Regions from separate parts of the Halomonas sp. ATBC28 genome, predicted to be linked through region 3. Evidence: predicted binding sites of a transcription regulator. Region 3 holds the regulator's gene; each other region holds the start of a gene.
The links. The regulator LexA, encoded in region 3, represses DNA repair genes until DNA is damaged. The targets are predictions, from matches to a motif close to TACTGTNTANNTANACAGTA.

Region 1 (3,532 bases), on a different contig from region 3:
CGCCTAGCGCGCTCTTTGGGGGTCTCACCGGGGCTATCAAAACGCCGCGCCAGGGTTTCCCGGGCTAGCTCAAACCAGTCGACCTGCTCGCCCCCCTCCACTTCTTCAAAAGCGGTGGCAAGGGTTTCCTGGTCTATGCCGCGCTGGCGCAACTCGCCTTTAATACGAATCACGCCTTGGCCACGCAGTATGCGCGAGCGCACGAAACTGGCCGCAAAGCGCGCGTCAGACTGCAGCCCTTGTTCAACCAAGGCGTCCAGGCACTCATCAATAGCGGCATCGTCGAAAGACTTTTTCTTCAGACGCTGAGCAAGCTCGGCGCGGGAGTATTCGCGCCGAGCCAGTAAGCCAATGGCGATATCACGGGGCGTAGCATCACGCTGGGAGGTGAATGCCATCAGCTTATCTTAGCGAGAGTCGTCTTAAAGCAGATCGTCATCACCCGCATCCAATTCTGCCGCTGCTTCGGCAGGCGCATCTTCCTTCTCCTTTTTAGGATCGGGCTTGGCCAAGAGCTGCTCACGAATCTGCGTTTCGATTTCGAGCATAATTTCCGGGTGCTCTTCCAGATACAGCGCTGAATTGGCTTTACCTTGACCGATTTTCTTACCTTTATAGCTGTACCAGGCACCGGCTTTGTCGACTAGGTTGCACTGCACGCCCAGGTCGATGACCTCACCGGCGTGGTAGATACCCTTGCCGTAAAGAATCTGGAATTCAGCCTGACGGAATGGCGGTGCTACCTTGTTTTTGACTACTTTCACGCGGGTTTCGTTACCGGTGACTTCATCACCCACTTTCACCGAGCCGGTACGACGAATATCCAGACGCACGCTGGCATAGAACTTCAGCGCGTTACCACCAGTGGTGGTTTCGGGGCTACCGAACATGACGCCGATCTTCATGCGGATCTGGTTGATGAAGATCACCAAGCAATTGGCGTTTTTGATATTACCGGTGATTTTACGCAGTGCCTGAGACATCAAACGCGCCTGTAGGCCAACGTGGGAATCACCCATTTCGCCTTCGATTTCAGCGCGCGGGGTCAACGCAGCGACCGAGTCGATAACAATCACGTCAACACCGCCAGAGCGTACCAGCATGTCGGTAATTTCCAGCGCCTGCTCACCGGTGTCCGGCTGGGAAATCAGTAGATCATCCAGGTTGACGCCTAGCTTTTCTGCGTAGCTGGGGTCAAGCGCATGCTCGGCATCGACGAAGGCACACACTTTGCCTTGCTTTTGCGCTTGCGCAATCACCGAAAGGGTCAGTGTCGTTTTACCCGAGGACTCTGGACCAAAAATTTCAGCCACGCGGCCAAACGGCAGCCCGCCGATGCCGAGGGCGATATCCAGACCCAATGAACCAGTGGAAACCGACGGCATGACGACACGCGGTGCGTCGCCTAGACGCATGACGGTGCCCTTGCCGAACTGACGGTCGATTTGGGTGAGTGCAGCGTTTAGCGCTTTAGTGCGGTTGTCATCCTGAGCCATTCAGAGATTCCTCATAACAAGCTGTATAATTAGCCAGTAGTATGCCAAAGATTGCGCCGTAAACAAATCCTTGATCGCGCTTTCTCTCATCTATTTTATCAACAGCCTTTTTGCATATGCGCCTTTTTCTTACGGCTGGTTCGTCTTGCTCGCCTTCTCGCGCTCATTCAGGCGCGCCACCAGCCCAACCAAGGCCTGACGCACGGCCTGCTCTCGCACCGACTGACGGTCACCTGGAAAGTGAAAGCATTCAGCTTCCTGGGCAGCAGCATCTCCCCAGGCCAACCAAACCGTACCCACCGGCTTTTCAGCGCTCCCCCCCTCTGGGCCTGCAACACCGCTAACGGCAACAGCTAAGCCCGCGCCACTTTCATTACAGGCACCCAGCACCATGGCTTTGACGACCTCCTTACTGACAGCACCGTGCTCGGCCAGCGTGGTCTCAGGCACCCCCAATAAGCGCGTTTTAGCAGCATTCGCATAGGTCACATAGCCCGTCGTAAAGTAAGCAGAGCTACCCGCCACCTCGGTAATGGCGCTGGCAATGCCGCCCCCCGTACATGACTCAGCGGCGGTCACTTCCACATTCAACTGCTTACACAGCCGCCCCAGCCGCTGAGCTAACAGGGTTAAATCAAGATTTTTCAGGCTAGTTTCGCTGGGCACTATGGTCGCTCCTTCAAGTGAGTCGTCTATTCAGCGTAGAATACTGCGTTTAGCTTTCTCAAAGAAATTGCTCAATCAGGACGCCCATGTCACAGGCCATTCCCCCTAACACGCCCATGATCACGCAATATTTAAAGATCAAGCGCGAGCACCCCGAGGTACTGCTGTTCTACCGCATGGGGGATTTTTATGAACTGTTTTTCGACGACGCCAAGCGCGCCGCCGCACTGCTGGATATTACCCTTACCCAGCGTGGGCAGTCAGGCGGCAAGCCGATCCCGATGGCAGGCGTCCCCTATCACAGCGCTGAGGGCTATCTGGCCCGCCTCGTCGCTGGCGGCGAGTCGGTCGCTATTTGTGAGCAAATTGGCGACCCCGCGACCAGCAAAGGGCCCGTTGAGCGCCAAGTGGTGCGTATCGTTACCCCTGGCACACTCCACGATGAAGCGCTGCTCGATGCCCGCCGCGACAACGTACTGGTGTCCGTTTCTCCCGGAAAAGAGAGCTGGGGCCTTGCCTGGCTGGAGCTCTCCAGTGGTCGCTTCAACGTACTGGAAGTAGACAGCGAAGCCGAAATGCTCGCCGAGCTGACGCGTCTCTCCCCGGCCGAGCTGCTGGTACCCGAAAGCTTAACGCTACCCGAGGCCTGGTCGCAGAAACGCAGCCTGCGCCGCCAGGGCGAGTGGCTGTTTGATTTGGAAAGCGCTACCCGTAGCCTCTGCGACCAGTTCGAAGTGCAGGATTTACGTGGCTTTGGCTGTGCGCACTTAACCTCTGCGCTAATTGCTGCCGGGGTATTGATCGATTATGCCCGGGACACTCAGCGCTCGCGCCTGCCCCACGTGACCGCCATCAGCGTTGAGAACCGCGACGACGCGGTGGTGATCGACGCTGCCAGCCGCCGTAATCTGGAAATTGATATCAACCTGGGCGGCAGCAGCGACAACACCCTGGCCAGCGTGCTGGATACCTGTACCACCGCCATGGGTTCACGGCTACTCAAACGCTGGCTTAATCGGCCACTGCGTCAACGCGAGATTGTCCAGGCCCGTCATGCGGGTGTGGCGCTGCTAAGCCTGGATGCCGCCTATATGCCGCTGCGCGAGACGTTGAGCGCGGTGGGCGACGTGGAGCGCATTCTGGCCCGGGTGGCGCTGTATAGCGCCCGCCCGCGCGATTTGGCACGGCTGCGGGATGCACTGGTAACGCTTCCGGAACTGGAGCAACAGCTTAGCGAGGTTGAGAGCGGCAGTGCGCTGGATAACCTGCGCCCGCATATTCGCCCCTACCCAGAAATGGCCGATATGCTCAGCCGGGCGCTGGTAGAAAATCCGCCGGTGGTGATCCGCGATGGCGGGGTGATTGCCGAT
Region 2 (3,532 bases), on a different contig from region 3:
GTTTTTAGCTGAAATGCTGGTGATTTTTCCGCTGTTGGGAATTGATGCGTTTGAAGCAGCTAGCAGCCAAGCCGCTGCGTCATCTTCAGAGCAAGTCGAGCCGCCGCTTACGCTCTATCTCAATGAACGTGGGGCCGAGGGTGCTGGTAGAGAAGTAGCCGATGGCTTTGTGGTAATAAAAGGCTCATTGGCTCGTGCTGAAGAGACGCTCTCTATTCACGACTACATGCGCGAACAGCGTCAACTTCTGCAAGAACGCGGTGTGCTCGCGCCGCTAGATGGAAAGCTGGTGTTTACCCAAGATTTCCGCTTTTCATCCCCCTCAACAGCGGCAGGCGTATTGGTAGGCGGCAGCGCCAATGGTCGGCTGGCCTGGAAAGATGCCAGCGGAAAAACTTTGAAGGCCATTCAGGATGAGCGCTTGGCGAGTATTTAATATGTGCTTACTGAGCTTCCCCGAGGCTCAATAAGATTCTCTACCTAATACCGCTTTTGAGCATACTCAGCAGGTGGCAGTTAATTGAGTGGGAGACTGAAACAACACTGCACTTGCGGCAAAAGAGGCGATGCGCCCAAGTCGCTGTGTGCTTTACTATCTGCACTTGTTATTCACGGAGGAATCACCCATGGCCATAGGTGGCTTGATAGGATTACTGGATGACATTGCCGCATTGGCGAAGTTGACCGCAGCATCACTGGACGATGTGAGTGCCGCCGCTGGGCGTGCGACGGCGAAGGCGGCTGGGGTGGTGGTCGATGATACAGCGGTGACGCCGCAATATTTGCAGGGAGTGGCAGCGGAGCGTGAACTGTCGCTTGTGAAGCAGATCGCGCTGGGATCGATCCGCAACAAGCTGATTTTTATCTTGCCAATGGCGCTGCTGCTGAATCACTTTTTGCCCGCGCTATTGCCGATCATCTTGATGGTGGGCGGCCTTATTTGGCCTATGAGGGTGCTGAGAAGGTCTGGCACAAGCTCTCAGGCAATCATGATGATGACAAGCCAGCAGTAGAGAAGGGGCCGGTGGCCGAGAAGAGATCGTGAGTGGTGCCATTCGAACCGATCTGATTCTGTCCGCCGAAATCATGGTGATTGCGCTTGCCACTGCCTACCATCAGGGATTCTGGTCACAGCTGGCGAGCCTAGTAGTGGTGGCGTTTTTCATCACTATTTTGGTGTATGGCGTGGTGGCTGAGGCCTGCAAGCAGTCCCATTAAGTGATCTCCATTCTTGGAGCATTCCCCTTATATCAGCCCCATCGATGTGGCCTTAAACAATGCGTGCTTAACGGTATAGACATTCATCTTTTCAACTATATTATTGGTATGGAATCTAACTGTTCGCTCAGATAAGTCCAGTATAATGCTGATTTCGTTGTAAGTTTTTCCAAACTTAAGAAGGTTGGCGACTTCTAGTTCTCGTAGAGTCAGCTCTTTATAGTCAGGTGTCTCTTGGTGCTTTTCAAAAATACTTAAAAGGTTATATAAATGCAGCTTCGCCATATCATCAAAATTTTTATTGAATTGAGATGTGGAGTTGTTAGTATAGATAGTTAAAATAGTCTTGGAGTTCCAGGTGTTTATAGAGCAAGAGATTCCGAGAGATATGTTATATGTTTTTGTAAGATAGGTAATGTCTGAGTCGTAGTACTCTTCTGGTGACCACTTGAAAGGCGTTATGTGATGCTTCGCTTCTTTAACTATTTCGCTTTTAATATACATTTTCCTATTTAGAAATTCAGTCTTCCACTCTTCTGGAAGGCTGGTTTCTAAATCAATTTCCATCCCGTTTCGGATAGTTAATAACGAGTATCGATCCTCACCAAAATTCATTAAATACGACTTGAGCATGAGGCCTAGCCTGCTGCAACTATCTACCATGAGGTTTCACCATAGATATCTTAGCTGATTTAATGGTACCGACTATGTCTTTTAATATAAGCCTAACATAAATTAATATACCGGTAACCTAGGTGTTTTTCAAGGAAACCTAGCTACATTCTAAATTCAAGAACGCGAGGTGAGTGATATTGCGGTCATCGAGTGCCTAAATCGTCATATCTTCGGTAATACCGGCATCAAGCCGCACGCCGACGCGGCAAATGCCGGAAACGGTAGGCCATCGAGTGTGCTTAACTCTACTGTTTGTTCCTTCAGGTAGCTCTCGTCGGGGTTGATCGACAGAGCTGTTGAATAGCTTTGTAGAAGCACGGGTGCTTTCACCCACAGTGGATGGCTGCTTGAAATTATGTTTTTGCAGAAATGTATCGATTATAAAAGAGGTTACCATCCACCTTTTTTAAGCCTATCTTATAAGTCAGTTGGGTTTAATATTCGGCATACTTTTTCCTTTCAATAATTACCATCAGCAGAAATAGCCCTAAGCACATTGTCAAAACGCCATTCCAACTGCTAATTGTGTATACAATCGACGAGGTGAATCCACCTGCGGCACCGCCCAACATGAAGAATGTCATATAATTACTAGCTGCTTGCGCCTCCTTTTCCTTGCTTCTAGAATATAATTTCTTTTGGTTTGATACATGAATGAGCTGGATTAATGCATCAAACAGTGCAGTGAACCCTCCTAGCCAAATTAAACTGTTTGGTAGTGCTATAGCGCATGCCAATAGTGCAATTCCAGTCATGAAAAGCCGGAGACTTGTCTTGAATATCGATCCAGTTATAACCGGAGCGTAAATAGCAACAAGTGCTCCTAATACCCCCAAAAGAGAGAATAAGGCGATTTCTGTTGTAGAGAAGTCGAGTGACTGGTCAAGGTAAGTCGCAATATTAGTCCAGAAGGCTGTAAATGAAAACATCGTTGCAAAGCCATAGAAACAATATAGTCGGACGCTTCTATCTTCTAAAGTTGCCATAATATTGCTGCGTATGACATTCAAGTAACTAATATTTTTTTCTTTATCCTCACTATTAGGCTTCATGTTTTTAAGGACAAAGGTTGCCCCCAAAAGCATAAGAAAAAAAGAAACTATATAAATGCCACGCCAACCTAAGAAGTTTGATAAAATTCCTGATGCGAATCTAGATCCAATAATGCCAAGAAGAACACCTCCCATAATATATCCAATGATATTCTCATGTTTTTTATCTCTGTTATAAAAAGCAATTATCAAAGGAACAGAAGATGCGCCCACTCCTATGAGCGCATATCCTCCAAGGAGTATGTTGAAATTAGTCGAGAAATAGACCAAAAACAAGCCTGTGCAGAGACATATATAGAGGGCACCAATGATTTTTCTTCTATCTATTACATCAGCAACAGGAATAAAGAAGATTAATGATAGAACATTTCCTATCAGTTGTGCTGTGAATAGATTGGTGCTTTGTACATAGGTAATTCCTAGAGATTCAGATATCTTTAAAAATAAAGGCTGGATGTAATACATATTTGCGGCCGTGAGGCCACAAATAATGGGAATTGCAATAATAGTTAATTTGTCTTTTGTCATGACCAAAGCGTACCTCCAGTTAACATTTTATCGATGGAAAAGATATGATCTTCATCTAT
Region 3 (3,532 bases):
ACGCCCATGGGCTCGTCAGGCGGCGTCCCGTGCAGGTAAATATAGCGCCGTTGCGAGTCCACCTGACCACCGCGGTTCACGCCCTTTTCCAAGCCACACAGCCACAGTATGCGGGTCAGAATCCAGTCACGCTCTGGATGCTCTTCGGCGAGTTCGGGCGAAAATGTCTCGCCCGTCCAGCGGCGACCTCGAAACACCGCATTTTCGGGCATATCACCGCCAATGGCCGCGCGCACATAGTGCCACCCGCGAGGGGTTTTACCACTGCCGTTGCGCTCCCCGCTTCCGGCAGCACCGGATGAAATAGAACACTCATGGAGCACTTTTGGCCCTCGCCAACAGCGCAGCAACTGTTCGGTAGTATCAATCTCCAGCCAGATATGTTCCGTTGGAGGTAGCTCAGCTAGCGTAGGAGTTCGCATGTTTTCCTTCTTCTGGCTTGGCACCGTCAAGGGCTATGGGTAACGGCGCATTCATAGCAGCCACCACTACCGGGAGCAATCGCCTGACCAAATCACGCACAGAGACCTGCTCGTGGTAATCCTTCTCCGCGATATCGCGTAGCGCATCGAGGCCAGACAAGGTAAAGATTACCGTGCCGAGCACAAAGTGTAGCCGCCAAAAACGCTCGGCGTCAGGCAGATCCGGCGTTGCTTTGCGCACAAGCTCGGTGAAGCGTGTAAACACATCGCCATACTCTTCCTGGATATAACGTCTTAGATGTCCCTGTGCTTGACTGTAGGCAAGACCCAGCAGGCGCATAAACACTTTCAAACTATTGCGCTCGGCGGGCACCGCGAGAACGGTAGTTGCCATGGTCTCGAGCAGTGTTTCCAGCGGGATAACGCGCCCGGCGTGTTGGCCCTCGAGCTCATCTAGAGCAGTATGAAAGCGCTGACTAAACGGATCCAGGTAGCGGGCAAAAACGGCCTGAATCAAGGCTTTTTTGGAACCAAAATGGTAATTAACAGCGGCTAAGTTAACCCGCGCTTTGCTAGTGATGTTGCGCAGCGAAGTTTCAGCAAAACCCCGCTCTGCAAACAGCACCTCGGCGGTGTCGAGTATACGGGTCACCGTATCAGATTGAGCCATGTCGCTCTCCAGGGAAACAGTTGTTTAAAACATAGCAAAATACTATGCCATAACGTAGGCGGGCTCAACGCTTGATTTATTGACAAAATGTGACGTATTAAATAAGCAGAAACTTAGTTTCAAACGATTAGAAAAATTGCATAGACATCGGCAATAGGCACTGACAAGCCATATACTGGACAGAGGAACATACTGTATACTTAAACACTTATTGATTAAGTCGACATTTAACTTGTTACTGTCTATTCACTATTTATGGAGTCTGGTATGTCGCGTCCGCTAACCGCTCGCCAACAGCACGTGTTTGATTTTATCGTTAAGACCATGGGCGAATTTGGCTACCCTCCTACCCGCGCCGAGATTGCCAAAGCACTTGGCTTCCGCTCACCCAATGCGGCTGAAGAGCACCTGCGCGCGCTGGAACGCAAAGGTGTTATTCGCATTATCCGCAACACCTCTCGCGGCATCCGCCTGCCCAACCAGGAACCTCAAGAAGTCCTGGATAGCGCAGTCACCGCCTTACCCACAACCAACGTGGAAGCCCCACCCACTGGCCTGCCTGTGATCGGGGAAGTAGCTGCCGGCAGCCCCATTTTGGCCGCCGAACATATTGATCGCTACTGCCCGCTACCGGCCGAGTACTTCACTCCCAAAGCTGACTATCTGCTGCGCGTACGCGGCCTTTCCATGAAGGATATTGGCATTTTGGAAGGTGATTTACTGGCGGTTCATCGCACTGACCGGGTTCGCGATGGCCAGATCGTGGTTGCCCGCCTGGACGATGAAGTAACGGTTAAACGCTTCAAACGCCAGGGGCACCAAGTGACGCTGTTTGCAGAGAACCCTGATTTTGCGCCCATTGAAATCGACCTGCGCTCTCAAGCGCTCGATATTGAAGGCGTTGGAGTCGGCGTAATTCGTGGTGGCAACGGCCAGGCACTCGGCTAATAAATCCGCTACTGCAGGTCGATATAGCGGTGGTCATTGAAGGTGGCCACCCAGTTTGGGTGATAGACCAGCAGGATGCTCAGCAGCATGCCAGTAATAAATGCCTCTGAAGGCATTAGCAGTGGTAAAAAACGCGCATACTCCTGGGCGAGATAGATCGCCTCAGGGTCTGTACCCGCGACGATAATCAGCACTACCGCCGCCAAGCCTCCTCCCAGCGTTGCCAGCGCCGCGCCAAAAAAGCCGCAGGCAAACAGAAATACCATCAAGTTATCCGGCAGGCGGCGATCTACCAGCCGCCATACCGTGCCAATAACGGCCGCCGGGACGATCCCGGTAACCAGCACATTTGCCCCCAGCAACATCCACTCATTGCTGCCAATCACCACCATGGCAATGTTGATCAGCACGTTGCTAATCAGCGCTAATGGCGCTTTAAAAACGAGTGTCATCAATACTGTAAAAACAAGGTGTAGCGTTAGCCAATCAACAGCCTGGGCACGAAGCTGCCACATCAGCATCACCGCCAGCGTAGCACCCAGCCAGCGGTGCTGAAGCGCTGAATCCGCTATCAACACCTGCCAGGGCCGCCCCCAAAGCGCCCATGCGATCACTGCTAACGAGAGTAGCCAGGTGAGCAGCAGCGCCCAGGGCGCTAATACACTTTGCGCGAATGACATGGCTGCCTCTCAGGTTGATGAGCGTTAGCTAAATACCACTGTCTTGTTACCGTGCACCAGCACGCGGTCTTCCAAGTGCCAGCGCAAACCGCGAGCGAGCACGGCTTTTTCTACATCACGTCCAAAGCGCACTAAATCCGTGGGTGTATGGCAGTGGCTAACGCGATGGATATCCTGTTCGATGATAGGGCCTGCGTCGAGTTCCTCGGTCACATAGTGGCAGGTAGCGCCAATCAGCTTAACCCCCCGCTGGTAGGCCTGGTGGTAGGGCTTAGCCCCGGCAAAAGAGGGCAAAAAGCTGTGGTGAATATTGATCACTCGCCCCGCATAACGCGCGCACAGCTCAGGGGGCAGTATTTGCATATAGCGCGCCAGCACCACGCAGTCGGCGCGGGCACTGTCGATTTCGGCCTGAACCTTGGCAAACGATGCTTGCTTATTGTCGGGGTCGACCGGTACATGGTGATAAGGAATACCGTACCACTCCGTCAGCGAACGCATATCATCATGGTTGGAGATAACCCCGACAATGTCGCAATCCAGTTCCCCCGCCTGCCAGCGGTAAAGTAGATCTACCAAGCAATGTGACTCCCGCGACACCATCAGCACTACGCGCCTACGCTGCTGGGTATCCACCAGCGACCACTGCATATTGAATTCGCTGGCTATCGGTTCAAATGCCGCGCTCAGCGCTTCCGCCGACATACCTACCGAATCCGCCAGAATTTCGTAGCGCATAAAAAAGCAGCCGGTTTCTAAATCGGAGTGCTGGCTGGCTTCGGTAATGGAGCCGCCCTGCTGGGCAATAAAGC
Region 4 (3,532 bases), on a different contig from region 3:
TGCACGCTGCAGATCCGTTGCTTCCTGTTGCTTTGCCATGGAAGGGTCACCGTTGAATCAAAGAAGTCACGCGAAGATTAATCGCGGCAGCATAACAGAAACGCCCCTGTCTAGGGTAGGGGCGTTGAGAGCACTGGTCATGGGGAGCAGGTAAGTCCATGATTATCCAACTAGTTTAGACCATTTAGTTAGCCAAGCAGCATCATACTCCCCCTAACCCTGCTAAGCCAATCAGAATGACATCCCGTTCTGGATCGCTTACTAACTCATTGAGCTAGCACAATAGGCCAGCCGAGCCTGAAGACCATTCGAGCACATTTGCGTAAGTCAAGTTCAACCAAGACATCAGACTGACCTGTGCACTCACACTTCTACAGTTTGTCCACATTTCAAGTACTAACATCGACGCAAGCAAAGATTGGCAGCTCTCGGAAACCCTAGCTAGCATTACCGTTAAGCCACAAAAAAACGGGCGACCCTAACGGCCGCCCGTTCTTTGTGGCTATCCTTTGCCAAGGAGAATGGTTACAGCTGCTTATTTATAAACCGGAAGCCGCGCACATACCTCGGCCACTTTATCCAGCACCTGGGCTTCGATGGCGCTGGTGTCATCGCCCTTGGCCAGTACGTCCAGAATATCGCAGATCCAGCCTGCCAACGTACTACACTCTTGTTCACTGAAACCGCGCGTGGTCACCGCTGGGGTGCCAATACGCAGGCCAGAGGTGACAAACGGGCTTTGCGGGTCGTTAGGAACAGCGTTCTTGTTCACGGTGATATGAGCACGACCCAAAGCAGCATCGGCATCTTTGCCCGTTACGCCTTGCTTAATCAGCGAAAGCAGGAAGAGGTGGTCTTCGGTACCACCAGAGACGATGTCGTAACCGCGATCGATAAACACCTTGGCCATTGCCTGAGCGTTCTTAACTACCTGCTGCTGGTAGGTTTTGAACTCGGGCTCCATAGCCTCTTTGAAGCAGATCGCTTTGGCGGCGATTACGTGCATCAAGGGGCCACCCTGGCCGCCGGGGAAAACCGCTGACTGCAGCTTCTTCTCGATATCAGCGTCGTTTTCCGCTGAGAGAATCACGCCACTACGTGGGCCACGTAGGGTTTTATGGGTGGTGGAGGTGACCACGTGGGCATGGGGCAAAGGGCTGGGGTAAACGCCCGCCGCAACCAGACCAGAGACGTGGGCCATATCAACGAGTAAGTAAGCGCCTACTTCATCGGCGATTTCACGGAACTTGGCCCAATCAACAATTTGTGAATAGGCTGAGAAGCCGGCGATGATCATTTTGGGCTTGTGCTCGCGAGCAAGCTGGGCCACTTGAGCGTAATCAATTAACCCCTGCTCATCCAGACCGTACTGAATGGCGTTGTAGTGCTTGCCGGAAAAATTAGGCTTGGCACCATGGGTCAGGTGGCCGCCCGCATCCAGGCTCATACCTAAAATGGTATCGCCTGGCTTAACCAGCGCTTGGAACACCGCGCTGTTGGCTTGCGAGCCTGAGTGGGGCTGAACGTTCACGTAGGTGGCGCCGAACAGCTCTTTGGCGTAATCAATGGCCAGGTTTTCAGCGATATCGACGAACTCACAGCCGCCGTAGTAGCGCTTACCGGGGTAGCCCTCAGCGTATTTATTGGTCAGCTGGCTGCCCTGAGCTTCGAGTACGCGGGGGCTGGCGTAGTTTTCGGAAGCGATCAGTTCGATGTGGGCCTCTTGGCGCTCCACTTCTTTCTGCATGGCATCAAACAGCACATCATCAAATCCGGCAATTGTCATATCGCGGCTGAACATCGGCGGGAACCTCGTAACGAGAAAGGGTCATCATGGAAGAAGCGAGGGCGCTATCATAACGCAGCCTGACGCGACTTTCATCGCATCCTCGTCAGGTCTTGCATGAGCGTGATTCATGTAATGACAGAGAAAGTGTCATCGCGAACGCAATGAAGCGATCTCAGGGGGCGTCAATTTGCGTTTTCCTTCGCCATGCAAAATACTGTATATTTATACAATATTTTAAGCACCAGGATGCCGACGATGCCGGGCCAGTCTTCTCACTTTACCCCTGCCTTGCCGTTAACCTCTCAGCCGCAGCCTTGTGGCCGCGCTGGTTTTAGTGGCTTTCCTTCGCCAGCCCAGGATTACGAGCCATGCATGCTGGATCTCAACACACGGCTGGTTAAAAACCCTACTGAGACGTTTTATGTCACCGCCACCGGCGACAGCATGGAGGGTTGGGGAATTTTTGAGGGTGATTTGCTGGTGGTTGATCGCAGTATTGAACCGCAACTGGGACATATTCTGGTCGCTATGCTAGAGGGCGAGGCCCTAATTAAACGCTATGCGCTCTATCGGGGAACGCCGCACCTGTGCTCAACACATCCTAACTATCCGCCACTGCCACTTGAAGGCAGCGACTGCCAGCTATGGGGGGTAGTGCGCGCCGTCGTGCACGAGTACTTGCGATGATCGGTCTAGTCGATGCCAACAACTTCTACGTCAGCTGCGAGCGGGTTTTTCAGCCCAAGCTGGAAGGTAGGCCCGTGGGGGTAATGTCGAACAACGACGGCTGTGTCATCGCCCGCTCCGCCGAGTTAAAAGCGCTGGGTATCCCTATGGGTGCGCCAGCCTTCAAGCTTGAAGAAATGCGTCAGCGCGGCGAGATCCACCTGCTGTCGTCTAACTATGAACTCTACGGAGATATGTCGGCACGGCTGACCCAACTACTACGCGATGCCTGCCCTGCAATTGCGCCCTACTCAATAGATGAAATGTTCGTCTACCTGGAAGGATTAACCACAGAGCAGTGTGAGAGGCTGGGGCGAGAATTGCACCATCGTATTCGCCGCCATTTAGGGTTACCGGTGTGTGTTGGGCTGGCACCCACCCACACGCTCGCCAAATTAGCCAATCACCTTGCCAAGCAAGACCCACATTACCAAGGCGTTTGCCTGCTTAATGGACAAGATCACACGACGCAGGCGCTGCTCAAACGTACGCCGGTGGGCAGCGTGTGGGGCGTCGGCCATCGGCTTGCCGGGCGCTTAGCGATTGGCGGCGTGACCACCGCTTGGGACTTGCGTCAAAGCGACGACAAGCAGTTGCGCAAGCGCTTCTCTGTGGTGCTGGCGCGCACCGCGCTCGAGCTGCGTGGCACGCCTTGTATGGAGATGAACGCCCTGGATCAACCGCGCCAACGCATTATGACCTCGCGCTCTTTCGGCCAGCCCACCGGCGTTTTTGCAGAAGTACATAATGCACTGCGGCGCCACGCCCAGCGCAGCGCTGAAAAACTTCGCGAGCAACGTAGCTTAGCTCGTGCGGTGATGGTATTTCTCAACACTAACCGTCATCGCCGCGATCAGTTGCAATACTTCCCGCAGGCGCTGATCGCCCTGCCCTCACCCAGCGACGATACCCGGGTGATCCTTGATGCCGTACGCCAAGGCCTTGAGCAGATTCATCGCCCCCGCTACCAGTTCATGAAAGCTGGCGTGATGCTGCTGGATTTAGTGGATGCAGAGC

Region 1: recA (recombinase RecA) is a predicted target of LexA. The motif match lies at 1,516-1,535, and genes of this name have one in related genera.
Region 2: E0L35_RS17515 (LuxR family transcriptional regulator) is a predicted target of LexA. The motif match lies at 2,140-2,159, and genes of this name have one in related genera.
Region 4: umuD (translesion error-prone DNA polymerase V autoproteolytic subunit) is a predicted target of LexA. The motif match lies at 2,002-2,021, and genes of this name have one in related genera.

Annotation. Positions count from the first base shown of each region.
Region 1 covers NZ_VCQL01000015.1:64,379-67,910, reverse strand. The annotation lists gene E0L35_RS17185 (regulatory protein RecX) at 1-398, opposite strand, end outside; gene recA (recombinase RecA) at 423-1,496, opposite strand; gene E0L35_RS17175 (CinA family protein) at 1,626-2,165, opposite strand; gene mutS (DNA mismatch repair protein MutS) at 2,249-3,532, shown strand, end outside.
Region 2 covers NZ_VCQL01000015.1:141,751-145,282, forward strand. The annotation lists gene E0L35_RS17505 (GIY-YIG nuclease family protein) at 1-436, shown strand, start outside; gene E0L35_RS17510 (DUF808 family protein) at 627-1,013, shown strand; gene E0L35_RS26880 (DUF808 family protein) at 1,042-1,218, shown strand; gene E0L35_RS17515 (LuxR family transcriptional regulator) at 1,246-1,881, opposite strand; gene E0L35_RS17520 (MFS transporter) at 2,328-3,473, opposite strand; gene E0L35_RS17525 (HAD family hydrolase) at 3,470-3,532, opposite strand, start outside.
Region 3 covers NZ_VCQL01000027.1:38,802-42,333, forward strand. The annotation lists gene E0L35_RS22590 (L,D-transpeptidase) at 1-422, opposite strand, end outside; gene E0L35_RS22595 (TetR/AcrR family transcriptional regulator) at 400-1,092, opposite strand; gene lexA (transcriptional repressor LexA) at 1,360-2,040, shown strand; gene E0L35_RS22605 (energy-coupling factor ABC transporter permease) at 2,049-2,720, opposite strand; gene purU (formyltetrahydrofolate deformylase) at 2,745-3,532, opposite strand, start outside.
Region 4 covers NZ_VCQL01000019.1:41,070-44,601, forward strand. The annotation lists gene E0L35_RS19665 (type I secretion system permease/ATPase) at 1-39, opposite strand, end outside; gene glyA (serine hydroxymethyltransferase) at 536-1,801, opposite strand; gene umuD (translesion error-prone DNA polymerase V autoproteolytic subunit) at 2,045-2,476, shown strand; gene E0L35_RS19680 (Y-family DNA polymerase) at 2,473-3,532, shown strand, end outside.